Regions from separate parts of the Streptomyces sp. MUSC 14 genome, predicted to be linked through region 2. Evidence: riboswitches for the same ligand, from Rfam matches in the RefSeq annotation. Region 2 holds a riboswitch; each other region holds the start of a gene.

What was found. A riboswitch is a leader RNA that binds a small molecule or an ion and turns the genes downstream of it on or off. The one in region 2 is predicted to bind cyclic di-AMP.
Region 1: it holds a riboswitch for cyclic di-AMP, as region 2 does, so the genes downstream of both, BIV25_RS25800 (M23 family metallopeptidase) here and BIV25_RS16815 (M23 family metallopeptidase) in region 2, are expected to answer to the same signal.
Region 3: it holds a riboswitch for cyclic di-AMP, as region 2 does, so the genes downstream of both, BIV25_RS18465 (transglycosylase SLT domain-containing protein) here and BIV25_RS16815 (M23 family metallopeptidase) in region 2, are expected to answer to the same signal.
Region 4: it holds a riboswitch for cyclic di-AMP, as region 2 does, so the genes downstream of both, BIV25_RS00690 (NlpC/P60 family protein) here and BIV25_RS16815 (M23 family metallopeptidase) in region 2, are expected to answer to the same signal.

What each region holds. Positions count from the first base shown of each region.
Region 1 is NZ_MLYN01000039.1:49,533-57,029, reverse strand. Features, by position in the region: gene lhgO (L-2-hydroxyglutarate oxidase) at 1-529, shown strand, start outside; gene trmB (tRNA (guanosine(46)-N7)-methyltransferase TrmB) at 585-1,412, shown strand; gene BIV25_RS25810 (PrsW family intramembrane metalloprotease) at 1,482-2,819, shown strand; gene BIV25_RS25805 (aldo/keto reductase) at 2,861-3,805, opposite strand; gene BIV25_RS25800 (M23 family metallopeptidase) at 3,879-4,904, opposite strand; cyclic di-AMP (ydaO/yuaA leader) riboswitch at 4,912-5,079, opposite strand; tRNA gene BIV25_RS25795 (tRNA-Met) at 5,408-5,481, shown strand; gene BIV25_RS25790 (dihydrofolate reductase family protein) at 5,556-6,689, opposite strand; gene BIV25_RS25785 (MarR family winged helix-turn-helix transcriptional regulator) at 6,772-7,308, shown strand; gene ribA (GTP cyclohydrolase II) at 7,459-7,497, shown strand, end outside.
Region 2 is NZ_MLYN01000025.1:129,350-136,846, forward strand. Features, by position in the region: gene BIV25_RS16805 (pitrilysin family protein) at 1-1,092, shown strand, start outside; gene BIV25_RS16810 (pitrilysin family protein) at 1,110-2,492, shown strand; cyclic di-AMP (ydaO/yuaA leader) riboswitch at 2,703-2,861, shown strand; gene BIV25_RS16815 (M23 family metallopeptidase) at 2,874-3,614, shown strand; gene BIV25_RS16820 (GntR family transcriptional regulator) at 3,832-4,518, shown strand; gene BIV25_RS16825 (HPr family phosphocarrier protein) at 4,711-4,992, opposite strand; gene BIV25_RS16830 (bifunctional GNAT family N-acetyltransferase/acetate--CoA ligase family protein) at 5,169-7,497, shown strand, end outside.
Region 3 is NZ_MLYN01000027.1:118,391-125,887, reverse strand. Features, by position in the region: gene BIV25_RS18480 (ATP-grasp domain-containing protein) at 1-1,240, shown strand, start outside; gene BIV25_RS18475 (FAD-dependent oxidoreductase) at 1,291-2,529, shown strand; gene BIV25_RS18470 (HAD family hydrolase) at 2,680-3,486, shown strand; gene BIV25_RS18465 (transglycosylase SLT domain-containing protein) at 3,561-4,064, opposite strand; cyclic di-AMP (ydaO/yuaA leader) riboswitch at 4,069-4,249, opposite strand; gene BIV25_RS18460 (polyprenyl synthetase family protein) at 4,829-5,839, shown strand; gene BIV25_RS18455 (outer membrane lipoprotein carrier protein LolA) at 6,167-7,375, shown strand; gene BIV25_RS18450 (ABC transporter ATP-binding protein) at 7,444-7,497, shown strand, end outside.
Region 4 is NZ_MLYN01000005.1:146,183-153,679, forward strand. Features, by position in the region: gene pcrA (DNA helicase PcrA) at 1-2,150, opposite strand, end outside; cyclic di-AMP (ydaO/yuaA leader) riboswitch at 2,362-2,534, shown strand; gene BIV25_RS00690 (NlpC/P60 family protein) at 2,542-3,738, shown strand; gene BIV25_RS50180 (hypothetical protein) at 3,906-4,190, shown strand; gene BIV25_RS00700 (hypothetical protein) at 4,168-4,521, opposite strand; gene BIV25_RS00705 (C40 family peptidase) at 4,997-6,058, shown strand; gene BIV25_RS00710 (response regulator transcription factor) at 6,130-6,840, opposite strand; gene BIV25_RS00715 (ATP-binding protein) at 6,837-7,497, opposite strand, start outside.

The sequences.
Region 1 (7,497 bases), on a different contig from region 2:
GGAGTACTACGAGCTGGCGCGCCCCGAGCTGGTGCGCGGTCTCGTGTATCCGGTGCCGGACCCGGCGTTCCCGTTCCTCGGCGTGCATCTGACCCGGGGCATCGACGGCGGCGTGCACATCGGGCCCAACGCGGTGCCGGCGCTGGCCCGGGAGGGATACGGCTGGGGGGTCGTACGGCCCCGGGAGCTGGCCGGCACCATGGCCTGGCCGGGCTCGTGGGCGATCGCCCGGCAGCACTGGAGATACGGCGCCGGGGAGCTGCGGCGATCGGTGTCCAAGGGGGCGTTCCTGGAGGCCGTGCGCAGGCTGCTGCCCGGCGCGGAGCCCGCGGACCTGGTGCGCGCCCCGGCCGGGGTGCGGGCACAGGCGGTGCTGCGGGACGGGACGCTGGTCGACGACTTCCTCATCCGCGAGAGCGCGAGAGCCGTCCACGTACTGAACGCCCCCTCCCCCGCAGCCACCGCCTCCCTGCCCATCGGCCGGGAAGTGGGACGTCGCGTGCTGGACATGCTCGCCTCAACCACCTGAGGAAACCCGGCGGGAGCCGAGGGTGTCTGTGGGGCGCCGTAAAATCGGTCTTACTGTGTCTGACTCGCTGAACACTCCCGACGTCCCCGCCCCGGCCGACCCGCACGCACCCGGTGCGTCCGTCCGGCACACCCGGGCCAAGGGCGAGCCGCGGTTTCCGGACGGGCCCAAGGCCGATCCCGCCGGGTCGCACTTCGAGCGGCGGATCCGGAGCTTTCAGCCGCGGCGCAGCCGGGTGACGGCCGGGCAGGCCGACGCGCTCCAGCGGCTGTGGCCCGTGTGGGGGCTCGACATCGACGGACAGCAGGTCATCGACCTCGGCGAGCTGTTCGGGAACGACCGGCCCGTCGTGCTGGAGATCGGGTTCGGCATGGGCGAAGCCACCGCACAGATGGCCGCCGGCGACCCGGACACCAACATCCTCGCCGTCGACGTGCACACGCCGGGCCAGGGCAATCTGCTGAACCTCGCCGACCAGGGCGGCATGACCAACGTCCGGGTGGCCAACGGCGACGCGATCATCCTGCTCCGCGAGATGCTCACGCCCGACGCGCTCGACGGGCTGCGCGTCTACTTCCCGGACCCCTGGCCGAAGAAGCGGCACCACAAACGGCGGCTCGTCCAGCCCGAGTTCCTCACCCTGGCCGCGACGAGGCTGCGCCCCGGCGCGCTCGTGCACTGCGCGACCGACTGGGAGCCGTACGCCGAGCAGATGCTCGACGTGCTCACCGCACACCCCGACTTCGAGAACACGCAGGCGGACGGCGGCTTCGCACCGCGTCCCGCGTTCCGGCCGCTGACCCGTTTCGAGGGGCAGGGACTGGACAAGGGTCATGTGGTGAACGACCTGTTGTTCCGGCGCGTACCGCACAGGAGCGCGTGACCGGGCCGGACCTTCCCGGTCCGGTAATCCGCTCCAGCCCCTCGTCCCGTCACCGTTAGGGTCGATGCCGTGGCCATCAGTCCGACCAGTCCTCCGTATCCCGCGTACCCGCCCGCCCCCGGCGGTCCCGTGCTCCGCCATCCGCACTGGTGGCAGCGCGCTTCGGTGCGGTACGGGGCCCTGATCACGCTGCTGGCGCTGTCCGGGCTGGTGATCCTCGCGCTCGTGCGCCGGCAGACCGGTACCGAGGGGTTCCTCGTCGGGCTCGGGCTGGCGATGCTGCCCGTGCCGTGGCTGACCGCCGCCTTCCGCTGGCTGGACCGGGTGGCGCCCGGCCCCCGGCGGAACCTCGTCTTCGCGTTCGCCTGGGGCGCCTGCGCGGCGGCGCTCATAGCCATCGTCGCCAACAGCTTCGCGACCAGGTGGATAGCGACCGCCACCGCCGATCCGGCCGGCGCCAACACCCTCGGCGCCACGGTGATAGCGCCGATCGTCGAGGAGTCCGCCAAGGCCGCGGCCGTGCTGCTGGTCTTCCTCTTCCGCCGGCGCGACTTCACCGGGATCGTGGACGGGATGGTGATAGCCGGGATCACCGCCACCGGCTTCGCGTTCACCGAGAACATCCTCTACCTCGGCACGGCCTTCGGGGCCGACCAGCTCTCCGGCGACAGCGGCATCGCCTCCGTCACCGCCGCCACCTTCTTCGTGCGCATCGTGATGTCGCCGTTCGCGCACCCCCTGTTCACCACCATGACCGGCCTCGGCTTCGGCCTCTCCGCGTTCTCCGCGCCACGGCAGCGCGCGCGGCGGGTGCTGCTGCCGGTCTGCGGGCTGCTGCTCGCAATGAGCATGCACGCCTGCTGGAACGGCTCCTCGACCTTCGGCGAGTTCGGGTTCTTCGCCGTCTACGGCTGCTTCATGGTGCCCGTGTTCGGGCTGCTGACCTGGCTGGCGATCTGGACACGGCAGCGGGAGCTGCGGACCGTGCGCACGGAGCTGCCCGCGTATGTGCTGGCCGGGTGGCTGGGGCCGGCCGAGCCGGACGCGCTGGGGTCGATGCGGGCGCGGCGCGCGGCGCGCGACTACGCCCGGCACCACGGCGGGAAGCCGGCGGCACGGGAGGTGGCGCAGTACGAGGCGTACGCCACGACGCTCGCGCTGCTGCGCCGCCGCGGGCGCAGCGGGCGGGCCGGGGCCGACTTCGTCGTACGGGAACGGGAGCTGCTGGACGCGCTCTGGCGGCGCAGGGACGCCGCACGGCCGGCCCTGGAGTACGCCGCCCGGGCCACCGCTCCGGCTCCGGTGCGCTGGGCTCCTCCGCATCCGCAGTACGGATACGGATACGGATACCCGGCGGCGTACCCCGCGTACCCCGCGTACCCCGCCCACAACCCGTACCAGTCGTAGGCCCGCGGGCTCGCGCGGGGCTCGGCGCCGCCGGGAGGGGATCAGGCCGACGCCGCCGTCAGCTTCGTCAGGTCCTCGTCCGTCAGCTTCAGGTCCGCCACTCCCAGCAGTGCGGGAAGCTGGTCGACCGTGCGGGCCGAGGCGATCGGGGCCGTGACCGTCGGCTGGGCCGCGAGCCAGGCCAGGGCGACCGTGGCGAGCGGGGCCTCGTGGGCGGCGGCGACCTCGTCCAGCGCGGCGAGGATCTTCTGGCCGCGCGCGGAGTCCGCGTACTCCTGGGCCCGGCCGGCACGGGCGCTGTCGACCGTGGTGCCGGGGCGGTACTTGCCGGTCAGGAAGCCCGAGGCGAGGGCGTAGTACGGCACCGCGGAGAGGTTCTCCTCGGCGGCCACCTCCTGCAGCTCGCCCTCGTAGGTGTCGCGGGAGACGAGGTTGTAGTGCGGCTGGAGGGCGACGTAGCGGGCCAGGCCCTCGCGCGCGGAGAAGTCGAGGGACTCCTGCAGGCGTGCGGCGCTGATGTTGGAGGCGGCGATGTGCCGGACCTTGCCCGCCTTCACCAGCTCGTCGAGGGCCCCGATGATCTCCTCGACCGGGACCTCGGGCTTGTCAAAGTGGGTGTAGTAGAGGTCGATGTAGTCGGTGTCCAGGCGGCGCAGGGAGGCGTCGGCGGCGGCCTTGATGTTGGCGGCGGACAGGCCCTGGTACTGAGGGTGCTGGCTGACCTTGGTGGCGATGACGACGTCGGAGCGGTTGCCGCGGGCCCTGGCCCACTTGCCGATGATCGTCTCGGACTCACCGCCCTGGTTGCCCGGGATCCAGGCGGAGTAGGCGTCGGCGGTGTCGATGAAGTTGCCGCCGGCCGCCGTGTAGGCGTCGAGGACGGCGAAGGAGGTCGCCTCGTCGGCGGTCCAGCCGAAGACGTTGCCGCCGAGGGAGAGGGGGAAGACCCGGAGATCCGAACTGCCGAGTGTGCGCAAGGAAGTCATGCTTCACGTCAACGCCGGTGGCGGATGATCTCATTCCGCCACCGGCGCCACGATCACTCGGAAGGCGGGACGGTCAGGGGTTGAGGCCCTTGTCCCGCAGCCACGGCGCCGGGTCGACGGCGGTGGCCTGGCCGTTCGGGTGCACCTCCAGGTGCAGGTGCGGGCCGGTGACGTTGCCGGTGGCGCCGACGCGGCCGATGACGTCGCCGGTCGAGACCTTCTGGCCGACCGAGACCCCGATCGAGGACTGGTGGCAGAACCACAGCTCGGTGCCGTCGTCCAGGGTCAGGACGGTGCGGTAGCCGTAGGCGCCGGCCCAGCCGGCCTGGGTGATGGTGCCGCCGTGGACGGCCTTGATGAGCGTGCCGGTGGGGGCGGCGAAGTCGAGACCGGTGTGGTAGCCGGAGGACCACATCGCGCCGGGCTGACCGAAGGTGCCGGTGATCGTGTACGACACGACGGGCAGCGTGTACTGCTTGGCGAGCTCGGCCAGGCGCTTGGCCTCGGCGGCCTTCGCGGCGTCGGCCTCCGCCGTGGCCTTGGCGGCCGTGGCCTTGGCGGCGGCGTCCTGCTCGGCCTGGGCGGCCGCGCCGGCGGTCTGTCGCTCGGCGGCGGCGAGCCTGGCGGCGGTGGCCCGGCTGTCGGCCTTGCTCTGCTGCTGCTCGGCCTGGGCCATGATCCGGTTGCGCAGGGCCTCGCCGGCGTCGCCGCTCTTGCCGCTCTCGGTGTGCATGCCGACGTCGGAGAGCCCGGTGGCGGTGGTGGACTTCGGCGCCTCGGTGGAGCCGCCCTCGAAGAGGTGGCTCACGGAGTCCGGCAGGGAGATGGAGACCGGCGGCTTGCCGGTGTGGGCGCTGGCCATGCCGCCCGCGCCGACGGCCGCGATGACACCGACGCCGAGGACGGTGGAGCTGCGGGCGAAGCCGCCGCGCTGCTTGGCGACCCGGTGCCGGCCACGGACCCGGTCGACGGAGTCCTCGGTGGGGTTCCACTCCTCCCACGTGCCCTCTTCGGCGGGGTGGGAGCCGTAGGCGAAGGTCTCGGGCTCGTCGGACGCCGGTATGAACGGGGCTTCGGGGGCAAGCCGGTTGGACGCCACGCGGGCGTACTCCTTTCCTTCCGTCGCCTACCGGGTTAGCTGACGGGTTCGGAGCAGGAAGGTCTCCTACGCGCGTATACCGGGCGTGACTCAGTGAGTTCACGTCGGTGTCCGCGTGATTCACCCCAAGGTGGTGGTTCCCCGGTTCCCTTGCGGGATTCGGCGCGTGCGCACGGAGCCGTCTCTTGTGACGGCTGGGACGACCGCGCTGCGTTATCGAACGTTAATAGACCTGCAAGTCACTTTCCAAGCCGTTCGGCTTGATCGTTAACGTTTTCCGGCCGGACGTACCGGCCAGAACCACAGCAAACCGGTCGAGTTGGCCGACGCTCAGGAGTCTCGGCGTTTTTGATGGTGTCTCAGATGTTATGCGGACGGCGGTCGCGCGGTCACCGTCAGTGAAGAATCCATGGAAACGGGCCCGGAATCACGGGGCTGCCGGCTTCCGTGATCAAGCGGTGTGCGAGCTGCCCCTCGCATGGGGTACTCTTGAGACACAACGACGCGGGGTGGAGCAGCTCGGTAGCTCGCTGGGCTCATAACCCAGAGGTCGCAGGTTCAAATCCTGTCCCCGCTACTGAAGACTCAGGGCCCGGAATCCACTGGATTCCGGGCCCTGAGTGTTGTGCGCCCCCGAAGGGGCGCGGCGGCTCACCGCACCAGATGCCCGTTCGGCGCCTTGGCCTGCGCCTCGTACTCCGGCATTACGACCACCTCGGCCCCGGCCTGCGCCAGAATCCCGCTGCCGTCGGCCGCCGCGACGAACGTGTCCGGCTCGCGCCATGCCGTCACCACCCTGCGCACTCCCGCCCGCAGGATCAGCTCGGCGCACGGCGCGGGCCGGGACGCGCGGCGGGCGCACGGCTCCAGGCTGCTGTAGACCGTGGCGGCGGCCAGCCGCGGGTCGGCCGGGTCGATCTTGGCCAGCGCCGCCTCCTCCGCGTGGACCACCGGGTCGTCCCCCTCGCGCGAGTGACCGCGCGCCAGCTCCGTGCCGTCGGCCGCGACGACCACCGCGCCGACGCTGAACGCCGTCTTCGAGGGCGGGCACAGCGCGGCGAGCTCGCAGGCGATGCGCAGCCAGTGACGGTCGGCGGCGGCGGGGACGGCTCCGGTGCCGGGGGCGGTGGGCTCGTAGCGCATGAGGACGACGTCCTCGATCCGGCGGGTCTCGGTGAGGCGGAGGCGGCCGGACTGGTACGCCCCCGGGCCGAACAGCCGCGGGGCGGCCGGGTCGCCGACGAGCAGCGGGGCGAGGACCAGCTGGAGTTCGTCGGCGAGACCCTGCCGCAGGAGCTGGGTGTGGACCGTGCCGCCGCCCTCGACCATCAGGCGCCGCACACCGTGCACGACGTACAGGTGCTCCAGGAGCGCCCGCCAGTCGAGGTCGGGCCCGAGCGGGACGACCTCGGCACCGTCGCCGAGGAGGCGTGCGGCGCGCTCGGCACCGGCGTCGGTCGTGTAGACGACCTTCGCCCCGCCGGTGTGCCAGAACCTCGCGGCCGGATCGAGGTCGCCGGAGACGGTGACAGTCACCTTGAGGGGGTATGCGGGCCTGCCCGCCGCGATCCGGGCCGCGCGGCGCTCGGCCGAGTTGACCAGCAGCCGCGGGTTGTCCGCACGGATCGTGCCGGCGCCGACGAGGATGGCGTCGGACGCGGCCCGCACCTCGTCGACCCGGTCGAAGTCGGCCGGGCCGGACAGCAGCAGTCGCTCGGGGCCGGTGTCGTCCAGGTAGCCGTCGAGAGAGACGGCGGCGGACAGCAGCACATACGGGTACGACATCGGGCGCACTCTCCCTGCGGGTCTGCGAGGTCTGCGGAGCGGGACTCTTGGTTCAAGTTTGAAACAAACCTACACTGGCGGCATGACGACCCGCTGGCTCAGCCCCGAGGAGCAGCGCGCCTGGCGCGCGTACATGGCCGCGACCCACCTCCTGGAGGACGCGATGGACCGGCAGCTCCAGCAGGACGCCGGCATGCCCCACCTTTTCTACTCGGTGCTGGCCAACCTGTCCGAGGCGCCCGAGCGACGGCTGCGCATGACCGATCTCGCCGAGACGGTGAAGATCACGCGCAGCAGGCTGACGTACGCGGTGACCCGGCTGGAGCGGGACGGGCTGGTGCGCCGGGAGGACTGCCGCTGGGACAAGCGCAGCAGCATCGCCGTACTGACGGACGAGGGGATGGCCGTGCTGGAGCGTGCGGCGCCCGGGCACGTCGAGACCGTGCGTGGCACCCTCTTCGACCGGCTGACGCCCGCGCAGGTGGGGCAGCTGGAGGAGATCTTCACGAGCGTCGCGCGGGGACTGCAGGACGAGGACGCCGAGGCCGGCACGGGGGATGTGCCCTGGCGGCGCCGGTCGTCGTGTCCGTCGTCCCAGCCGCCGCCCGCCTCCTCGTGAGTCGCTGCGATGCGCCGAAAAGCGCCGGGAAGCGCTGTGAACCGCTGTGAATCGCTCCCGGATTCAATTGCTTTAACTTTTAAGCATGAGGTAGGGTCCCTGACGTACAGCTGCTTCAAATCTGAAGCAGCAGCCTCCGGAGGGACCCGCATGCCCGACACCCCCGCCGCCACGCCGCGCGCCCGCGTC
Region 2 (7,497 bases):
AACTACTTCGAGACCATGCCCGCCCACCAGCTGGAGCTCGCGCTCTGGCTGGAGGCCGACCGCATGGGCTCGCTGCTGGCCGCCCTCGACGACGAGTCCATGGAGAACCAGCGGGACGTCGTCAAGAACGAGCGCCGCCAGCGCTACGACAACGTCCCCTACGGCACCGCCTTCGAGAAGCTGACCGGCCTCTCGTACCCGGAGGGCCACCCCTACCACCACACGCCGATCGGCTCGATGGCGGACCTGGACGCGGCCACCCTGGAGGACGCCCGCCAGTTCTTCCGCACCTACTACGCGCCGAACAACGCCGTGCTGTCCGTGGTCGGCGACATCGACCCCGTACAGACCCTCGCCTGGATCGAGAAGTACTTCGGCTCGATCCCCGCGCACGACGGCAAGCCCGCGCCGCGCGACGGCTCCCTGCCCGAGGTCATCGGAGAGCAGAAGCGCGAGGTCGTCGTCGAGGAGGTCCCGGCGCGCGCCCTGATGGCCGCCTACCGGCTGCCGGAGGACGGCACGCGCGCGTGCGACGCGGCCGACCTCGCCCTGACCGTCCTCGGCGGCGGCGAGTCCTCGCGCCTCTACAACCGGCTGGTGCGCCGCGACCGTACGGCCGTCGCGGCCGGCTTCGGCCTGCTGCGCCTCGCCGGCGCGCCCTCGATGGGCTGGCTGGACGTGAAGACCTCCGGCGACGTCGAGGTCCCGGTCATCGAGGCCGCCATCGACGAGGAGCTCGCCCGGTTCGCCGAGGAGGGCCCCACGCCGGAGGAAATGGAACGCGCCCAGGCTCAGTTGGAGCGCGAGTGGCTGGACCGGCTCGGCACGGTGTCCGGCCGCGCCGACGAACTGTGCCGGTTCGCCGTCCTGTTCGGTGACCCGCAGCTCGCCCTCACGGCCGTGCAGCGCGTCCTCGCGGTGACCTCCGAGGAGGTCCAGGAGGTCGCCAAGGCCCGCCTGCGCCCCGACAACCGCGCGGTCCTCGTCTACGAGCCGAAGTCCCCGGAAGCCCCTGACGCCGACGTGCCCGAGGACCCGGAGCAGGAAGCGACCGTAGAGGCCGGCAACGAGAACGAGGAGACGGCCAAGTGACCGAGCAGCTCACCAGCATGGACTTCCACCCTCAGCCGCAGCCGGGTGAGGCCAAGCCCTGGGCGTTCCCGGCCCCCGAGCGCGCGGCGCTCGACAACGGCCTGACGGTGCTGCGCTGCCACCGCCCCGGCCAGCAGGTCGTCGCCGTCGAGGTGCTGCTCGACGCGCCCCTGGACGCCGAGCCGGCCGGTCTGGACGGCGTCGCCACGATCATGGCGCGAGCCTTCTCCGAGGGCACCGACCGGCACTCCGCCGAGGAGTTCGCGGCCGAGCTGGAGCGCGCGGGCGCCACGCTCGACGCGCACGCCGACCACTCGGGCGTCCGCATCAGCCTGGAGGTGCCCGCCTCCCGCCTCGCCAAGGGCCTTGGCCTGCTCGCCGACGCCCTGCGTGCGCCCGCGTTCGCCGAGAGCGAGGTCGAGCGGCTGGTCCGCAACCGCCTGGACGAGATCCCGCACGAGCTGGCCAACCCCACCCGCCGGGCCGCCAAGGAGCTGTCCAAGGAGCTGTTCCCGGCGACCTCGCGCATGTCGCGCCCGCGCCAGGGCACCGAGGAGACGGTCGAGAAGATCGACGCGGCCGCCGTACGCGCCTTCTACGACCGCCATGTGCGCCCCGCCACGGCCACCGCGGTCGTGGTCGGCGACCTCACCGGCATCGACCTGGACGCCCTGCTCGGTGAGACCCTGGGCGCCTGGAGCGGCACCCCGGGGCAGCCCCGGCCCGTGCCGGCCGTGAGCGCCGACGACACCGGCCGCGTGGTCATCGTGGACCGGCCCGGTGCGGTCCAGACGCAGCTGCTCATCGGCCGCGTCGGCCCCGACCGGCACGACCGTGTGTGGCCCGCGCAGGTGCTCGGCACGTACTGCCTGGGCGGCACCCTCACCTCCCGCCTGGACCGCGTCCTGCGCGAGGAGAAGGGCTACACCTACGGTGTGCGCGCCTTCGGCCAGGTCCTGAGGTCCGCGCCCCCTTCTCCCGGTGGGGCTACGGGCGCCTCCCTGCTCGCCATCAGCGGCTCGGTGGACACGCCGAACACCGGTCCCGCGCTGGACGACCTGTGGAAGGTGCTGCGCACCCTCGCGGCGGAGGGCCTGACCGACGCCGAGCGGGACGTGGCCGTGCAGAACCTCGTCGGGGTGGCGCCGCTCAAGTACGAGACGGCGGCGGCCGTCGCGAGCACGCTGGCCGACCAGGTCGAGCAGCATCTGCCCGACGACTTCCAGGCGACGCTGTACCGGCAGCTGGCCGCCACGGGCACGGTGGAGGCCACGGCGGCCGTCGTGAACGCCTTCCCGGTGGACGGCCTGGTGACCGTGCTCGTCGGTGACGCCGCGCAGATCAAGGCGCCGGTGGAGGCGCTCGGCATCGGCGAAGTCAGCGTGGTCGCGGCCGAGTAGGGCACGCGTGCGTGGGGCCCTGACCGCCTACGGGTCGTCAGGGCCCCTTGTCGTTCCGCACTCTTCCCCAGATGCCCGATTTGGGGCGGAGGTTGCCTGTCTGCCCTGTGGGATGCGCTACAAAAGCCCGGTTCGGTTTGGGGACCGGCGTCCGGCCCGCCTAGCGTCGTCCGGGCTGTTCGTCAGGCAGTGCGCCGCACCCGCGGCACCGGACAGCCATCGCCGAGTCCCCGTACGGCGCGAGCCAGGGGAGCCGGGGACCCAGTCCCTTGGGGTGAATCGGACGCCCACGCGTGCGCGTGGCGGCCGTAGGAGACCTTCCTGCTCCGAACCCGTCAGCTAACCCGGTAGGCGAGAGGGAAGGAAAGGACCAGCCACTCCATGGCGTTCATGTGCGCCACCGGGAAGCACCGCAAGCCCGGCCGGGTCACGCGCACCACCGCTCAGGCGGCCGGTATCGCGGCCCTCACCACCGGTGTCATCGGCACGCTCGCGGCGTCCCCCGCGTCCGCCGCCCAGAACTCCGTCGAGCGGACCGGCCTCACCCCGGTGATCAGCGTGGGCGACGACATCGCCGAGCAGATCGACGCGCAGGCGGCCGCCCAGCGGCAGGCCGCCGCGCAGAAGGCGGCCGAGGAGGCCGCGGCCCGGCGGGCCCAGGAGGTCCGGGAGGCCAAGGCCCGCGCCGCACGCGAGGCCGAGCGCGAGCGGCTGAACCGTTTCGTCGCCCCGATCACGGACTCGTACGTCTCCACGGGCTACCAGGCCAGCAGCTCCCTGTGGTCCTCCGGTTCCCACACCGGCATCGACTTCCACGCGGCCGGCGGCACGCCCGTCCACGCGGTCGGCTCCGGCACCGTCGTCTCCACCGGCTGGGGCGGCGCGTACGGCAACGAGATCGTGATCCGGATGGCCGACAGCATGTACACCCAGTACGGCCACCTGTCGTCCATCGGCGTCACGGTGGGGCAGCAGGTCACCCCGGGCGAGCAGATCGGTCTGTCCGGCGCGACCGGCAACGTCACCGGCCCGCATCTGCACTTCGAGGCCCGTACGACCCCCGACTACGGCTCGGACGTCGACCCGGTCGCCTATCTCCGCAAGCACGGCGTGAACGTCTGACGCGCACGGCGCACGCGACACGGCATCCGAAGCCCCGGCTCACCGAGCCGGGGCTTTCGTCGTTATCCGCTGTGTCCGCAGTGCGCTTAGGGGAGCCACTGTCCAAAAAATATCCATGGATTCCGGCCCGCCGTCGGAAATTCTGGCTCATTGCAATAGAGTCACGGAACACGCGTCCATCGTCGACGTGTCACGGGGATTAAGGCGGAGGTCGGTCATGCGTATTCCGGCGCACTCGGTATGCACAGCGATCCGGGACGACATCGTCGCCGGTGTCCACGAGCGCGGCAGCCGCCTCACCGAGGAAGTCCTGGCCCGTCGCTACGGCGTCTCGCGCGTCCCTGTCCGTGAGGCCCTGCGCACGCTGGAGGCGGAGGGTTTCGTGGTGACGCGCCGGCACGCGGGCGCGTGCGTGGCCGAGCCGACCGAGCGGGAGGCGGCCGACCTGCTGGAGATGCGGATGCTCCTGGAGCCGCTCGGTGCCGCCCGGGCCGCGCAGCGGCACACGGAGGCGCATCTGAAGGTGCTGCGCGGCCTGGTCAGGCTGGGCCAGGAGCGGGCCAGGCGGGGCAGCAGCGAGGATCTTCGGCAGCTGGGCGGCTGGTTCCACGAGACACTCGCCCAGGCCTGCGCGAGCCCGTCGCTGACCTCGGTGCTGACCCAGCTGCGCCACAAGATCGCCTGGATGTACGCGGTGGAGGCGCTGCCGAGCCCGGTCGAGTCCTGGGCGGAGCACGGCGCGATCGTGGACGCGGTGGCGCGCGGCGACGGAGAGCGCGCGCGGACGCTCACCGCCCTGCACGGCGAGCGCGCGACGGCCGCGCACCGGCTTCGCTTTTCCGCAGGCGGCGAGCGTGTGAGGACTTCGCAACACGCCGTAAACATGGGCGGCCTGCGTCATTAACACGAGCGCCGTATACAAAGAAGAGTAATTCGGCGGAGGTGTATTCCGGCCGCCTGAATTCCGGTGTGTTCGCGCGTACCTGCCCGGGCATTTCATGGTCGGGCATTCGCGAAAAGCGGTGCCGAACGGCGAAGCCGCGCCGCCCGGAAAGGGCGACGCGGCTTCGGTGTTCCGTGTTCCGGGCGAGCCGGTTCAGACGGTCTCGGGCAGCTCCTCCAGGCCCTCGGCGACCAGCTTGGCCAGACGGTCCAGGGCGATGTCCGCGCCCTCGGCGTCGGAGGCGAGGACGATCTCCTCGCCACCCTGGGCGCCCAGACCCAGGACGGCCAGCATGGAGGCCGCGTTGACGGGGTTGCCGTCAGCCTTGGCGATCGTCACCGGGACGCCTGCGGCCGTGGCGGCTCGGACGAAGATGGAGGCGGGGCGGGCGTGGAGACCCTCGGCCCAGCCGACGTTGACGCGGCGCTCAGCCATGTGTTGCTGCCCTTCGGTGTTCAGGGTTGTCTAGACCAGTTTCCCATATCGCGAAGCGTGCCCGGAGCGGACCCTCGTCCCCTCCGGTGCGACATCGGACCGCGGCCTCGATCCGACTTTCGTCCCCCACAGACTGCCTCGCGCCGTTGTCGGACGCGAGCCGTACTCTGGGGCCCATGCAGAGCTCGGCGGACCGGCAGGACCGGTACGAGTACCCCGCCCACTGGGAGGCGGACGTGGTGCTGCGCGACGGGGGCACCGCGCGCATCCGGCCCATCACCATTGATGACGCCGACCGCCTGGTCAGCTTCTACGAGCAGGTCTCGGACGAGTCGAAGTACTACCGCTTCTTCGCGCCGTACCCACGACTGTCCGCCAAGGACGTCCACCGCTTCACGCACCACGACTTTGTGGACCGGGTGGGACTCGCGGCCACCATCGGCGGCGAGTTCATCGCCACCGTACGCTACGACCGCATCGGTGCCGACGGCCTGCCCGCCTCCGCGCCCTCCGACGAGGCCGAGGTCGCCTTCCTGGTGCAGGACGCCCAGCAGGGCCGCGGCGTCGCCTCCGCGCTGCTGGAGCACATCGCGGCCGTCGCGCGCGAGCGGGGCATCCGCCGCTTCGCCGCCGAGGTGCTGCCCGCCAACACCAAGATGATCAAGGTGTTCACGGACGCCGGGTACACCCAGAAGCGCAGCTTCGAGGACGGCGTCGTCCGTCTGGAGTTCGACCTCGAACCGACCGACCGCTCGCTCGCCGTCCAGCGCGCGCGGGAACAGCGCGCCGAGGCCCGCTCGGTACGGCGGCTCCTCGCCCCCGGCTCGGTGGCCGTCATCGGTGTCGGCCGCGCCCCCGGCGGCGTCGGCCGCAGCGTCCTCGACAACATCCGTGACGGCGGCTACGGCGGCCTGCTGCACGCCGTGAACCAGGCCTTCCCCGAGGACTGCAAGGAGATCGACGGGGTGCCCGCGCACCGCTCGGTGCGGGACATCGACGGCCCGGTCGACCTCGCGGTGGTCGCGGTACCGGCCGATCACGTGCCCGCGGTGGTCGCGGAGTGCGGCGAGCACGGCGTGCAGGGCCTCGTGGTCCTGTCCGCCGGATACGCCGAGAGCGGGCCCGAAGGACGGGAGCGACAACGGGCGCTCGTGCGCCACGCGCGCGCGTACGGCATGCGGCTCATCGGCCCCAACGCCTTCGGGATCATCAACACCGCGCCCGACGTACGGCTGAACGCCTCGCTCGCCCCCGAGATGCCCCGCCCCGGCCGCATCGGCATGTTCGCCCAGTCCGGCGCCATCGGCATCGCCCTGCTGTCCCGGCTGCACCGGCGCGGGGGAGGCGTCACCGGGGTCACGGGCGTCTCCACGTTCGTCTCCGCCGGCAACCGCGCTGACGTCTCCGGCAACGACGTCCTCCAGTACTGGTACGACGACCCCGAGACCGACGTCGCCCTCATGTACCTGGAATCCATCGGCAACCCGCGCAAGTTCACGCGGCTCGCGCGGCGCACGGCGGCGGCGAAGCCGCTGGTCGTCGTACAGGGCGTCGGCTCCGCCCCGCAGGGGCACGCGGTGCGGGCGACCCGGCTGCCGCACGCCACCGTCTCCGCGCTGCTGCGGCAGGCCGGGGTGCTGCGCGTCGACACGATCACCGAACTGGTCGACACGGGCCTGCTGCTCGCCCGGCAGCCCCTGCCGGCCGGACCGCGCGTGACGATCCTCGGCAACTCCGAGTCGCTGGGTGTGCTGGCGTACGACCGCTGCCTCGCCGAAGGGCTGCGGCCGTCACGGCCGCTGGACCTGACGACCGGGGCGACGGCGGCGGACTTCCACCGGGCGTTGGCGGCCGCGCTGGCGGACGAGACGTGTGACGCCGTCGTCGTCACCGCGATCCCCGCGATCGGAGAGGGCTCGCCGGGGGACGCCGAGCTGGCGCAGGCGCTGCGGTCGGCCGCGGCGGCGGTGCCGGGCAAGCCGGTGCTGGTGGTGCACGTGGAGCTGGGGGGACTGGCCGAGGCGCTGTCGGCCGCGGCGAGCACGGCACCGCAGGCCGTCGGGAAGACGTCCGGGACGCCCGCCACCGAGGGCGCCGCCCCGCCCTTCCGCCCGGCCGAACGGCTGCCCGCCGAAGAGGCCGCGTCCGCCCGGGCCATCCCCGCCTACCCCGCCGCCGAACGCGCGGTGCGGGCCCTCGCCGAGGCCGTCAAGTACGGGCAGTGGCGGCGGGAGGCGGCGGAGCCCGGGAAGGTGCCCGAGTACGACGACATCGACGAGAAGGGAGCCGCGCGGCTGATCGGGGGGCTGCTCGCGCGCGGGGAGGGGCTCACGATCTCCGCCGCCGAGACCTGCGAGCTGCTCGGCAAGTACGGCATCCCCGTCCGCCAGGCCCTGCCCGCCCCGACCGCCGACGCCGCCGCCGAGGCCGCCCGCACCCTCGGCTACCCCGTGGCCCTCAAGGCCACCGCTCCCCATCTGCGGCACCGCGCGGACCTGGGCGGCG
Region 3 (7,497 bases), on a different contig from region 2:
GTTCGAGGCCGACCGTGACGTGCCGGGGCTGATCGTCAAGTTCGGCGATTATCCGCTGCACCACGGCGGTGTAGGCGCCATTCGCAGTCTGGGCCGCCTCGGCGTGCCCATGTACGCCATCACCGAGGACCCGTACACGCCGGCGGCTTCCTCGCGCTATCTGAAGAAGGCGTTCGTGTGGCCGACGACCGGCGCGGAGGAACCGGGCCACCTGGTCGAGGGGCTGCTGCGCGTCGGCCGCCGCATCGGCCGCCCGACCGTCCTGATACCGACCGACGAAGAGGCTGCCGTCCTGATCGCCGAGCACCAGGACGAGCTGGCCGGACCTTTTCTCTTCCCGAGGGTCGAGCCGGGGCTCCCGCGCCGGCTCGCGAGCAAACAGGGGCTGCACGAACTGTGCGTCGAGCACGGCATCGCCAGCCCGTCGGCCGCGTTCCCGGAGTCGTACGGCGACATCGTCGCCTTCGCGGACACGGCCCGCTTCCCGGTGGTGGCCAAGAACCGCGAGGCGTTCGTACGGCGGAGCCGGCCTGCCGTGAACGGCACCACGCGGATCGCCACCCGGGAGGGTCTGCTCGCCCTGGCTCGCGACTGGGGCGACGAGCCGGGCGTCATCCTCCAGGAGTACCTCCCGCGCGAGGAGGCCGAGGACTGGATCGTGCACGCCTGCTTCGGCCCGGACTCCACCCCGCTCGCGCTGTTCACCGGCGTCAAGGTCCGCTCGTGGCCGCCGCACGCCGGGATGACGGCGAACGCCTACGTCGTCGACAACCCGGAACTCGCCGACGTCGCCGCACGTTTCATCAAACAGATCGGCTTCAGCGGCATCATCGACCTCGACCTGCGCTTCGACCGGCGCGACGGACAGTACAAACTCCTGGACTTCAACCCCCGCATGGGCGCCCAGTTCCGGCTCTTCGAGAACGAGTCGGGGGTGGACGTGGTCCGCGCCCTGCACCTGCACCTGACCGGCCGCGCCGTACCGGAGGGGGAACAGCGCGCCGGCCACCGCTACGTCGTGGAGAACATCGACCTGCCCGCCCTCCTCGCCTACCGCCGCAGCGGCTACACGACGCCGCACGCGCCGGCGAAGGCGAGCGGGACGGAGCTGGCCTGGTTCGCGGGTGACGACCCGCTGCCGTTCCTCACGATGCTCGCCCGGTTCGTGCGCCCGGGCGCGAAGCACCTCTATCAGCTGTGGCGGACCAACCGCCGCGGCGGCAGCACCTCCACGAAGTAGGCAAAGCCACCGAGACAAGAGTGGCGCACCGTGTCCTGGGGAGGGACTTCGTGACTCGACCGGTTGCAGTCATCGGGGCCGGGCCGTTCGGCCTGTCCACCTCCGCCCATCTCCGCGCGCGCGGCATCCCCGTCCGCGTCTTCGGCGACCCCATGGTCAGCTGGCGCGCCCACATGCCCGAGGGCATGCTCCTGAAGTCGACACCCGCCGCGTCGAATCTGGACTGCCCGCAGCCCGGCCACACGCTCGCCGACTACTGCGCCGCGGCCGGGATCCGCCGTCTGGTGACCGACGAGGACATCATCCCCGTGGAGACCTTCGTCGCCTACGGCGAGTGGTTCCAGCAGAAGCTGCTGCCCGGCCTGGAGCGGGTACGGGTCGTGTCCGTCGACCGGGACCCGCGCGGTGGCTTCGAAATCAAGCTGGACTCGGGAGAGTTGTTCCCCGCGCGTGCGGTCGTCGTCGCCACCGGCCTGTCCGGCCTCGCCCACCTTCCGCCGGAACTCGCGGGCGCGGCGTCCGACGGGCCTTCCGCGTCCGGCCCGCTCTCGCACAGCTCCCAGCACCACGACCTCGGCCGGTTCACCGGCCGGGAGCTGATCGTCGTCGGGGCCGGCCAGTCCGCGCTGGAGACGGCCGCGCTCGCCGCCGAAGCCGGCGCACGCGTGCGCGTGGTCGCGCGCGGACGCGGCCGGGTCGCCTTCGGCGCGCCGCCCTGGGAGCAGCCGAGGCTGCGTCCCGCATCCCCCTTCGGCCGCGCCTGGTCGCTGTGGGCGCTGAGCTACTACCCGCACCCCTACCGCCACCTGCCCGAGCCGACCCGTCACTACCTGGCCCGCCGGGTCCTCGGACCGCTCGGCGCCTGGTGGCTGCGCGAGCGGTTCGACAGCGCCGTACAGGTGCAGGAAGTCGAGCGGATCGTCCGCGCGGAGGCATCGGACGGCAGTCCTGTCCTCACGGTCCGCACGTTCTCCCGCCCTGGCACCTCCCCGCGCGCGGGGAACCCTGCCGACGGTACGGAACGGCTCACCGCCGACCACCTCATCGCGGCCACCGGCTACCGCGTCGACATCGCGGCGATGGACTTCCTCGGCCACGGCCTGCGCACCCGGCTCGCCGTGAGCCGCGGCGCGCCGAGGCTCGGCCCCGGCTTCGTCTCCTCCGTCCCCGGCCTGTACTTCACCGGCCTGCCGGCGGCGTCGTCGTACGGCCCGGTGATGCGCTTCGTGTGCGGCACGGAGTTCGCCTCGCCGCGCCTGGCAGGGCACCTGGCGGCGGCCCACGGCTGACGAAGCGGCCGTATCCGGGGGCGGCGGCGTATTCCGGGTCTGCGGCAGCGTCATCAGGCGGTTTGCGGGCTCCACTTGGGGGTGATGAGCACGTAAGTACGCAGTACGGCAAGGTGAGTCGGACCGGCCCCGCGTCCGTATTCTCTGATCATGGCAGCCGCATACGCACTGATCGCCACTGACCTGGACGGAACGCTGCTGCGGGGCGACGACACGGTCTCCGACCGGTCGCTCGCCGCGCTCGCACGGGCGGCGCGGGCCGGTGCCCGGCATCTGGTGGTGACGGGCCGCCCGGCCCCTCGGGTACGGCCGCTGCTCGCGCGTCTCGGCTGCACGGGGCTCGCGGTGTGCGGGCAGGGCGCGCAGGTCTACGACGCCGGAAGCGGGCGCCTGCTGTGGTCGGTCCGGCTGCACCGGGAGCTGGCCGAGGAGGCGCTCGGCAAGATCGAGGCCGAGGTGGGGCAGGTCTACGCGGCCGTCGACCAGGACGGCGTCGACGGGCTCACGCTGATCGAGCCCGGCTACCGGATGCCGCACCCGACCCTTCCCTCGGTACGGGTCGGCCGGCGCGACGAGCTGTGGCGCAGGCCCATCAGCAAGGTGCTGCTGCGCCATGCCGCCCTGTCCGACGACGAGTTGGCGGCTGTCGCGCGCGCGGTGGTGGGCTCGCTCGCGACGGTCACCATGTCGGGGCCGGGGACCGTGGAGCTCCAGCCGTCCGGGGTGACCAAGGCGACCGGGCTGGCACTCGCCGCCGAGCGGCTCGGCGTCGGCGCCCGACAGGCGCTGGCGTTCGGGGACATGCCCAACGACATCCCGATGTTCGACTGGGCCGGGCACGGGGTCGCCATGGCCGGCGCGCATCCCGAACTGAAGGCGTTGGCCGATGAGATCACCATGTCGAACGAGGACGACGGCGTCGCCGTCGTCCTCGAAAGACTGTTTCCGACCGGCTGACCGGTGCATCGGTGCGCGCAGGTCAGCCGGGTCTCGGACGGTCCCCCACCGGGCCGCGTCAGGGCCGCGGTGTCTCAGTACGCGCTGTGGACGTTGTCGATCGAGCCGTAGCGCGCGGCGGCGTAGTTGCAGGCCGCGGTGATGTTCGCGACCGGGTCGTACGGGTCGAGCGCGGTGCCGGTCACGTGGTAGGCCCGGAAGGTCGGGTCGATGACCTGGAGCAGGCCCTTGGACGGGATGCCGGCGGCGGCGTTGGAGTCCCAGTTGTTGATGGCCGTCGGGTTGCCGGAGGACTCCCGCATGACGTTGCGGTAGATGCCGTTGTAGGAGCCCGGGATGCCCTTCTGGGCCATGATCGAGAGGGACTCGCGGATCCAGCCGTCGAGGGTGTTCGTGTACCCGGAGGCGTTCACGAGGGACGTGGTCGTGGCGGTCGGCGAGGGCGTGCTGGTGGCGGCGGAGGCGCTGGTGGCACCGATGAGCGGCATCGCGAGGACGGCGGCACCGGTGCCGGCGACGGCGAGGGTGCGCAGGAGACGGCTGGTGCGGGTACGACGATGCTGAGCGGCAGCGGACATGGGGAGTTCCTCTCCGTCGCCTGCGAGGTGAGCTGTCGGGTTCGGGCGGGGAGGTGCCCGGCCGTGCCTTCGCGGGAAGGCGCGGCTTCACCCCTAGCCGTTCCGGTGCGGCGTGTGCCGACCGGTCCGGCGACTTACCTGGGTCCCCCGCTCCTGCCGTACGAATGAGTTCGCGGATGGTGGTGCGGGCGGCGGCAGGATTCGGCGTCCGCCCGGCGAGCCGGAACGTATGCGAGAGCACATGTCGGGAACAAGTGCTGGAATCACACAACGTCCCGTTTGACCTTGAAGTGCGCCCTATGAGGCACTTGATCCTTTGCGGTTGCCAATCCTCAACTCCCCCGCGAGGCAAGGGGAACGGATGGACCGGCCATCGATGGGTGGACGTCGGCCCCCGTGACTCAAGTCACGAAGGAGCAAATCGCCATAGAGTGTGCATAAGGGATTTAACAGACTCGCGCTCCGAGTGGCGCAGGTCGTAGAGGGGGACGTGAAGGGGAGGTGAGGGGGCGGGCCGGGGTGGAGGTGTTACTCCGCTCGCTCCTCGGTGTGCGACAAAGTGCGTAGCATCCTATAAGTCAATAAATGTCCGCTCTTATCGTCTGATCGAAAACAAGCCGGTCATGATCCAATACCGCCTGTGCTGGACCGGTGGGCGCTATCGGTGATCGAAACAGGACCGGATACGCTGACTTGAGTGATGGCAGCGACCTATCGACAAACCGTGTAATCGCCAGCAGACACCAGCAGACAGGAGACCCCTCGTGACCGTCGTCGGGCCGTTCGGGCTGAGCGTGCGGGACCAGGCTCTCGAAGCCGATGTCCAGGCCGGATTGGCGGCTGTCGAGGAAGGCTTGCTCGAGGCCACCAAGAGCGAGGTCCCGTTCATCACGGAGGCCGCGCAGCACCTCGTACGGGCCGGCGGGAAGCGGTTCCGGCCGCTGCTCGTGATGCTCGCGGCGCAGTTCGGCGACCGCCACGCGCCGGGCATCGTGCCGTCGGCCGTCGTCGTGGAGCTGACCCACCTCGCCACGCTGTACCACGACGACGTCATGGACGAGGCGGCCGTGCGGCGCGGTGTGGACAGCGCCAACACCCGCTGGGGCAACTCCGTCGCGGTCCTCACCGGTGACTTCCTCTTCGCCCGCGCCTCCCAGATCCTCGCCGACCTCGGGCCCGAGGCGGTCCGGGTGCAGGCCCTCGCGTTCGAGCGGCTGGTCACGGGCCAGATCCTGGAGACGGCGGGCCCCTCGGACGGCCGTGACCCGGTCGAGCACTACCTGGACGTACTCGGTGGCAAGACCGGCTCGCTGGTGGCAGTCTCGTGCCGGTTCGGCGCGATGATGTCGGGCGCCGACGAGACGGTCGTCGACGTCCTCACCCAGTACGGCGAGCGGCTCGGTGTCGCCTTCCAGCTCGCCGACGACGTCCTGGACATCGCCTCCGACTCGCACGAGTCCGGCAAGACCCCGGGCACCGACCTGCGTGAGGGCATCCCGACGCTGCCCGTGCTCCGGCTGCGCGAGCGCGCGGCCCGGCTGGGGCTGCCCGAGGACCTCGCGCTGTGCGAGCTGCTGGACTCCGACCTCACCGACGACGCCCGGCACGCCGAGGCCCTGACCGCCCTGCGCGCGCACCCCGCGCTGGAGCAGGCCCGCCGCGACACCGTGCGCTACGCCGAGGAGGCCCGGGCCGCGCTGTCGCCGCTGCAGGACTGCGACGCCAAGGCGGCTCTGCTGGAGCTGTGCGACGCCGTGGTGCACCGCGCGGGCTGAGTCCCTGGACACGACGGCGGGCCGGTCCAGGACGGTGTTCCGGTCCCACGGCAGCGTGCCGGACCGTCCCCGCGGCACAGCGGCTGACGTGTCCACGACCTGGCGTACAGCCGGGCACGCCCCCTAGGGGTCGCGGCAGCCGTCACCCCTGGGTGTCATACCGCAGTCGTACACGGAGTTGGCTCCGTGGTCTGACGCTTCCTCATGGCCGATTTGGTGAGATGGGGAACACGGACATCACCACTCCTCACCGATTCGGGTGAGAATGGCGGCTCAGGGTGGACCAGCGTGAGGACAGCCGCCGCCGACGACGGAGGTAAGGCACACATGGCACCGTACGAATCCGACGACGCGGTGGACGCCGCGCGGGACGAGAACCCGCACGCCGGACGCCGCAAGGCCGCGCGTTACGCGGTTCCGGTCGCGGTGGTGGGCGTGGCGGCGGCCACGATCGGGCTGGTCCCGGCGCTCGCCGCCTCGGGCGACCCCGACCTGCCCAAGATCACCGCGAAGCAGCTCATCGACAAGATCGCCAAGTCGGACGTGCAGCAGCTGTCCGGCACGGTGAAGATCAGCACCGACCTCGGCCTGCCGAACCTCGGCGGCCTGGAGAGCAGCCTGGCCTCCGGCGCCGGCAAGGGATCCGGCGACGGTTCCTCCGCCGACCCGCAGGCCAAGCTCACCGAGCTGGTCTCCGGCACGCACACGCTGCGCGTCGCCGCCGACGGCCCGGACAAGCAGAAGATCTCGCTGCTGGAGAGCGGCTCCGAGTACAGCCTCATCCACGACGGTGCGAACGTGTGGGGCTACGACAGCAAGACCAACTCGGTCTCCCACAGCACCTCCGCCGCGACCGGCAAGGACCGCGGTGCCGAGCAGCCGCCGGCCACGCCGAAGGACTTCGCCGACCAGGCGCTGAAGGCGGTGGACGGCACCACGTCCGTCACCGTCGACGGCACCGAGCAGGTCGCCGGCCGCGCCGCCTACAAGCTGCTGATCAAGCCCCGCCAGCCGGGCACCACGGTCGGCGCGATCAGCATCGCGGTCGACTCGAAGACCGGCATGCCGCTGAAGTTCACGCTGACCCCGAAGAGCGGCGGCGCCGCCGTCGTCGACGCGGGCTTCACCGAGGTCTCCTTCGCCAGGCCGGCCGCTTCCACGTTCACCTTCACCCCGCCCAAGGGCGCGAAGGTGACGGAGCAGAAGAAGGGCGCCACGGCCCGGGAGCACGACGGGTTCAAGCCCGGCGAGGGCTTCGCCCAGGGCCACGACAAGGGCACTGTCATCGGCAAGGGCTGGACGTCCGTCGCCACGTTCGACACGGGCGCCAAGGGCGGCCTGCCGAGCGGCGGTTCCAAGGCCGGCGACGTCAGCGGTTTCCTCGGCTCGCTCGGCGACAAGGTCTCCGGCACGTTCGGCAAGGGCACGGTCTTCTCCACCCGCCTGGTCAACGTCCTGATGACCGACGACGGCAAGGTCTACGCCGGCGCGGTGACGAAGGACGCCCTGGTGAAGGCGGCGAACGAAGGAAAGTGACCCCGTCCGGGCACTACGGACCGTGATCGCGCGTTGACCTCTACGGAGCACGAATCGAGGGGGAGCCGATGGACGGACCGTCCGCCACGGAGCGGGAGGCGGGGGACGCCGAGCAGCATGTC
Region 4 (7,497 bases), on a different contig from region 2:
GGCGGGTTGTACGACGGCTGGCCCCAGGCGCTGCGCATGGACGACCGGGTGAGGTACAGCCGCTCACGCGCGCGCGTGATGCCGACGTACGCCAGGCGCCGCTCCTCCTCCAGTTCCTTGGTCTGGCCGAGGGCGCGCATATGCGGGAAGACGCCGTCCTCCATACCGGTCAGGAAGACGACCGGGAACTCCAGGCCCTTGGCGGTGTGCAGGGTCATCAGCGTGATGACGCCGGCGCCTTCCTCGTCCTCGTCGGGGATCTGGTCGGAATCGGCGACGAGGGCCACCTTCTCCAGGAAGTCGGCCAGCGTGCCCTGCTCCCCCTCCGCGCGCTCCTGCTCGAACTCCAGGGCCACGGCGGCGAGTTCCTGGAGGTTCTCGATGCGGGTCTCGTCCTGCGGGTCGGTGGAGGACTGCAACTCGGCCAGATATCCGGTGCGTTCGAGTATGGCCTCCAGGACCGTGGCCGGTCCGGCGCCGGACTCCACGATGGTGCGCAGGTCCTCCATCAGCGTGTTGAACCGCTTGACCGCGTTGGTGGAGCGCGCGGCCATGCCGTAGGCCTCGTCCACGCGCTTGAGCGCCTGCGGGAAGCTGATCTTCTCGCGCTGCGAGAGGGCGTCGATCATCGCCTCGGCGCGCTCGCCGATGCCCCGCTTGGGGACGTTGAGGATGCGGCGCAGCGGCACCGAGTCCTCGGGGTTGGCGAGAACGCGCAGGTAGGCCAGGACGTCCCGGACCTCCTTGCGCTCGTAGAAGCGGACGCCGCCGACGACCTTGTAGGGCAGGCCGACGCGGATGAAGACCTCTTCGAAGACACGGGACTGCGCGTTGGTGCGGTAGAAGACGGCCATGTCGCCCGCCTTGGCGTCGCCCGCGTCGACCAGGCGGTCTATCTCATCGGCGACGAACTGGGCCTCGTCGTGCTCGGTGTCGGCGACGTAGCCGGTGATCTGGGCGCCGGCGCCCGCGTTGGTCCACAGGTTCTTCGGGCGGCGGGACTCGTTGCGCTCGATGACCGCGTTGGCGGCGCTCAGGATCGTCTGCGTGGAGCGGTAGTTCTGCTCCAGCAGGATCGTCGTCGCGTTCGGGTAGTCCTCCTCGAACTGGAGGATGTTGCGGATCGTCGCGCCCCGGAAGGCGTAGATCGACTGGTCGGCGTCACCGACGACGCACAGCTCGGCGGGCGGGAGGTCGTGCTCGCCCGGCGGGGTGGCGACGTTCTCGTCGGCGCGCTCGACGGTGCCGACCAGCTCGCGGACCAGTGCGTACTGGGCGTGGTTGGTGTCCTGGTACTCGTCGACCAGGACGTGCCGGAAGCGGCGGCGGTAGTGCTCGGCGACGTCCGGGAAGGCGCGCAACAGGTTGACCGTCGTCATGATCAGGTCGTCGAAGTCGAGCGCGTTGGCCTCGCGGAGGCGGGACTGGTAGAGCGCGTAGGCCTGGGCGAGGGTCTTCTCGAACCCGTCGGCCGCCTGGGCGGCGAAGTCCTCCTCGTCGATCAGCTCGTTCTTCAGATTGCTGATCTTGGCGCTGAAGGACTTGGGCGGGAAGCGCTTGGGGTCGAGGTCCAGGTCGCGGCAGACCAGGGCCATCAGGCGCTTGCTGTCGGCGGCGTCGTAGATCGAGAACGACGACGTGAAACCGAGCCTCTTCGACTCGCGGCGCAGGATGCGCACGCACGCGCTGTGGAAGGTCATCACCCACATCGCGTGCGCGCGCGGGCCGACGAGCTGCTCGACGCGCTCCTTCATCTCGCCCGCGGCCTTGTTGGTGAAGGTGATCGCGAGGATCTGGCCCGGGTGCACGCTCCGCTCGGCGAGCAGGTGGGCGATGCGGTGGGTGAGCACACGGGTCTTGCCGGAGCCGGCGCCGGCGACGATGAGCAGCGGGGAGCCGGCGTGCACGACCGCGGCGCGCTGGTTGTCGTTCAGCCCCTCCAGCAGCGCCGCCGCGTCGAGGGCGGGGCGGGGGGCGCCGTCGCGGTAGTAGGAGTCCCGGTCCGGCGGCACGTCGAACTTCCCGCCGAACAGATCGTCCGGAAGCGGCTCCGGAGCGTGGTCGTCCTCGGGCGGCGGCGGAGGCTCCTCGTCACGCCCGCGCGGGGGCTGGAGGTCCGCCAGGAAGCTGTCGTCAAAGAGGCTGCTCATCGCTCTCCGAGTCTAGGGCGCCCCACCGACAACCGGTCGCCGTCCCGGGAAGAAGACCCCGCGCGCGGAGGGGCGAACATCCCCTACACAGCGGAATCGCCCGATGACACGGACGTGATTCCCGTCTCGGATCACGAAAATGTATCGGACATATCACGCACCAACCTTCACACTAGCCACACGAGTTGGCTAGGTTGCCGTCGGGCCGCGTGCGCGGCTCCCGCCGAGTCCGGCCCGTCCCGTACGGGGCGCCCGGAGCCGGGGACCCACCGAACCTGGGGTGAATCGGCCGACTCCCGTCCGGGACGACGCCGTAGGGCAACCCTTCCGAACCACCGCCCGAACCCGACAGCTAACCCGGTAGGCGGACCATTGGAAGGAGTCGCCTCCCTTGGCGTCGCACCGCAAGCCGCGCCCCGGCGGGACCACCGCGTCGGGTATACGCACCCCCGCTCTCGCCACCGCCGCCCTCACCTCCATAGCCATGCTGTCCCAGACCGCCGAGGCCGCCCCGAGCACCGGCCACACCCGGCCGAGCCTGGAGGAGGTGGAGAAGAAGGTCGACGACCTCTACCGGCAGGCGGAGTCGGCGACCGAGAAGTACGACGCGGCCAAGGAGCGCACCGGCAGGGAGCGCGGCCACGTCGACGCCCTCCGCCAGGAGGTCGCCCGCCGCACCGACACCCTCAACAAGGCCCGCGAGGAGCTGGGTTCGTTCGCCGCGGCCCAGTACCGCACCGGCGCCGCCGCGCCGAGCACGGCCACCTTCCTGCTGGCGAACAGCCCGCAAGACTACTTCGACCAGACCCAGCTGATGAACCGGCTGACCACGCGCGAGAAGAGCGCGGTCGACGCCTACATCGGCGATCAGGCCGCCACGATGAAGAAGCGGCGGGAGGCCGCCGAGAGCCTCCAGACACTGACCACCTCGCAGCAGGACCTCCAGACGGCCAAGGCGACCGTCCAGAAGAAACTCGCCTCCGCGCGCGAGCTGCTCTCGCAGCTGACGGCGCAGGAGAAGGCGCGGCTCGCGCAGATCGAGCAGGCCAGGCAGCAGGAGGCGGCGCGCAAGGCGGCCGAGCTGGCGAAGCAGCAGGCCGCGGCGCAGGCCGAGCAGCAGAGCGGTTCGTCCGGCTCGTCGTCGGGCTCCGGCGGGTCCACGTCCACGGGCTCGACGGGCTCCACCTCTTCGGGGTCCTCGGGATCCTCCGGGTCGACCAGTTCCTACGACACGAAGGCCGAGAAGGCCCTCGCCTTCGCCCGCGCTCAGATCGGCAAGCCGTACGTGTGGGGCGCCACCGGGCCGGGCTCCTACGACTGCTCGGGCCTGACCCAGGCCGCCTGGAAGGCGGCCGGCGTCTCGCTCCCGCGCACCACGTACGACCAGGTGAACGCCGGCACCACGGTTTCCCTGGCGGATGCGCGCCCGGGCGACCTGATCTTCTTCTACGACGACATCAGCCACGTCGGTCTCTACATCGGCAACGGCATGATGATCCACGCCCCCAAGCCGGGCGCCTACGTCCGCGAGGAATCGGTGTACTACGGCGGCGAATCGATCATCCACAGCGTGGTCCGCCCGGGCTGAGCTCCGCTCCGGTTTCACGCGCGCGTGGCCGGTGCCGTCCCGGCCACGCGCGCGTACCGGCTGTTTCCACGCCCACACGCGCGTGCCCTTCCCAGCCCGGCCCGCACGGCTGCCTGGCATCGGCGCGTGTCCGGCATCTCGGCTCTGCGCGGCACCTACTGTGCGCGGTGACGGTCGCGCTGCTCGTCCCGACCCTGGCCTGGTACGTCGTCCTGTCGGCGGCCGGGGCGGCGCGGCTCCGGCCCTGCTACGACGTACGGCGGTGGCCGACGGTGTTCTCGATCGGGACGACGGCGACGGCGACGCTGTCCGTCGCGGCCGCCGTGGGCGTCCCGTCGCTCCGGTGGCCGGGGCGGGTGCTGGCGTGGGTGGCGGTGGCGGCGTGGCCCGCGGTCGGCGCCGCCGAGGTGCGCACGGCCCGTGCGGCCGTCAGGTCCACAGGACGGCGATGAAGATGTTCGCCATGGTCAGCAGGCCGACGACCCCGAAGGCGCCCTTCTCGACCTTCTCCTCGTCACGCTTGACGTAGACCAGGCCGAGAATCACGATCAGCAGCGCCAGCTTCAGACCGATCTTGATGGTGTTGATGTGGTGGTCGCCGGCCTGGTTGAGGCCGACCAGCACCACTCCGGTGACGAGCATGGTGAGCGCGCCGTGCAGCATCCCGGGGACGAAGCGGGCCGTGCCCTGGCCCATCGCCTTCATCTGGGTGAGGAAGCCGCCGAGCAGCGCGGCGATGCCGATGATGTGCAGGCCGACGAAGAGATGGATGAGTACGTCCATGAGGCCGGAGCCTAATCCGGGCGATTCGGTCGCCAGTCACCGGGCCCCGGGCACAGCCGTCCACGCCCGGCCGCCACCCACTCTCGGTCTTGCATATATGCGGCCCATAGCACCTCACGCCTCGCGCCTTTCCCGCTTTCCGCGCATCGGTCATCACGCTGTGTGAAGAGATCGACTCCGGGTCGGCCGTGCGATCACATACGGTCACTTACTGGTCTGTCGACGCCAGTTCTGCACACTGCGTTACCTGCTCGTCACACTCCGGCCTAGCGTCCTCCCCCAGGTGACCGGCTTCCCATCGCCGCCCGGGCCAGGGGCGGCGACCGGGCACCACCGCCGAGAAGGGTCCGGCGGCGGCCCGTTCCCCCGTGCGGGCCGCCGCCGGACGCACGCACCGCTCGGCCGGACCGCGCGGCACACGGGCCGCTCGGCCGTCGAGTCGTGTCGAGTCGCACGGAAGGACGTGACGGTCCAGGTGGCAGCGCACCGCAAGCCCCGGCAACGCCCGATCGGCCCCACGGCCCGGACCGCTGCCACGCTCGCCCTGACGGGCGCGGCCACGGCGACGGGGTTCGGCGGTTCGGCGCACGCCGAGCCCCCGCCGACACCCGCGCAGGTGAAGGCCAGGGTGGACGCGCTGTACCGGCAGGCCGAGGCCGCGACCGAGAAGTACGACGGCGCCAAGGAGACGACGGACGCCACCCTGCACAGGCTCAACGCCCTGCGCGACGAGACCGCTCGCAGGCAGAACGGGCTCAACTCGGCCCGTGAGGCGCTCGGTTCGTTCGCCGCGGCGCAGTACCGCGCCGACGGCTTCTCCCCCGCCTGGCAGCTGGCCCTCTCCGACGAACCCGACCGGTACCTGGCCGACGCCTCGTTCGCCGAGCGGGCCGGCGACCGGCAGACCGCCGCCGTGTCCCGGGTACGCGAACAGCTGCGGGAGATCGAGCAGTTGCGCGGCGCGGCGCGCGTCCAGCTGACGTCGTTGCGCTCCCGGCAGGCCGAACTGCGGCGACAGAAGGCGGCGATCACCGGCAGACTCGGAGATGCCCGGCGGCTGCTGGCGCGGCTCACGCCGCAGCAGCGGTCCGAGGTCACCGGCGACGACGGCACCCGGGAGCGCGCCTCCCGGTCCGCCTCGGACGTCCGGGACGCCCTGGCGCGGGCCGGGTCCGCCACGGCCCCTGACACGCGTGCGGCGGCGGCCGTCGCCTACGCCTACGCCAAGCTCGGCAGCCCCTACGTGTGGGGCGCGACCGGTCCGCACGCCTTCGACTGCTCGGGTCTGGTCCAGGCCGCCTACCGCTCCGCCGGCATCTCCCTGCCCCGCACCACCTACGCCCAGATCGACGCGGGCCGACGCGTCTCCCGCTCCGAACTGCGCCCCGGGGACCTGGTGTTCTTCTACGCCGGCGTCAGCCACGTCGGCATCTACGTGGGAAGCGGGCAGATGATCCACGCTCCCAACCCCTCGGCGCCGGTCCGGCTGGCCCCGATCGGCCTGATGCCGTTCGCGGGGGCCGCCCGGGTGGTGTGAGGGGGAGCCCGTAGGGGCCGGCCCGGGAGCCCGTGGGGGCCGGCCCGGGAGCCCGTGGGGGCCGGCCCGGGTCAGACCAGCCGTCGTGCCGTCGCCCAGCGGGTCAGTTCGTGGCGGTTGGACAGCTGGAGCTTGCGCAGGACCGCCGAGACATGGGATTCGACCGTCTTCACCGAGATGAACAGCTGCTTGGCGATCTCCTTGTAGGCGTAGCCGCGGGCGATCAGCCGCAGCACCTCGCGCTCGCGCTGGGTGAGGCGGTCCAGGTCCTCGTCCACGGGCGCGGCGTCGGTGGAGGCGAAGGCGTCCAGGACGAACCCGGCCAGCCGCGGCGAGAAGACCGCGTCGCCCTCCTGCACCCGGAAGATCGAGGCGACCAGGTCGGTGCCCGTGATGGTCTTGGTGACGTAGCCTCGCGCGCCGCCGCGGATCACACCGATCACGTCCTCCGCCGCGTCCGACACGGACAGCGCGAGGAAGCGGACGGGCTGCTCGGCGTCCGCCATCAACGCCGCGCACCGGCGCAGCACTTCGACGCCGCCGCCGCCCGGCAGGTGGACGTCGAGGAGCACCACCTCGGGCCGGGTCGCGGTGATGACCGTGACCGCCTGGTCGACGTCCGCGGCCTCGCCGACCACCTCGACCCCGGTCTCCGCCGTCTGCCCGATCTCCGCCTGGACACCGGCCCGGAACATCCGGTGGTCGTCCACGAGCACGACCCGTACATGCCGTCCGGCCGCGCCGGCCCCCGTCGTGCCGTTCGTCTCGGTCGCGTCGCTCATGACGTCTTCTCCGCCCTCTCCATCTCCAGCTCGACCTCCGTGCCACCGCCGGGCACCGCCCGCAGCCGGGCCGTGCCGCCGTTGCGCTCCATGCGGCCGATGATCGATTCTCTGACGCCCATCCGGTCGGCGGGTATCGCGTCGAGGTCGAAGCCCGGGCCGCGGTCGCGCACGGACACGAAGACCGTCCTCCCCTCGACTTCGGCATAGACCTGTACGGCACCGCCCTCGCCACCGTACTTGGCGGCGTTCACCATCGCCTCGCGCGCGGCCTGCATCTGCGCACGGGTCCTGTCGTCCAGCGGGCAGTCTCCGACGACGACGACCTCGATGGGCACACCGTGCTTGTCCTCGACCTCGGCCGCGCTGCGCCGCACCGCCTCGGCGACCGTGTCCGGCTCGTCGGCCTCGTCCTTGCCGGTGCCCTCAGGCTTGTACAGCCAGGTGCGCAGGTCGCGCTCCTGGGCTCGGGCGAGCCGGCGCACCTCGCCTGCGTTGTCCGCGTTGCGCTGGATCAGGGTGAGGGTGTGCAGCACGGAGTCGTGGACGTGCGCGGCGACCTCGGCGCGCTCCTGGGCGCGGATGCGCATCAGGCGCTCCTCCGACAGGTCCTGGGTCATGCGGACCAGATAGGGACCGGCGAGCAGCGTGATGCCG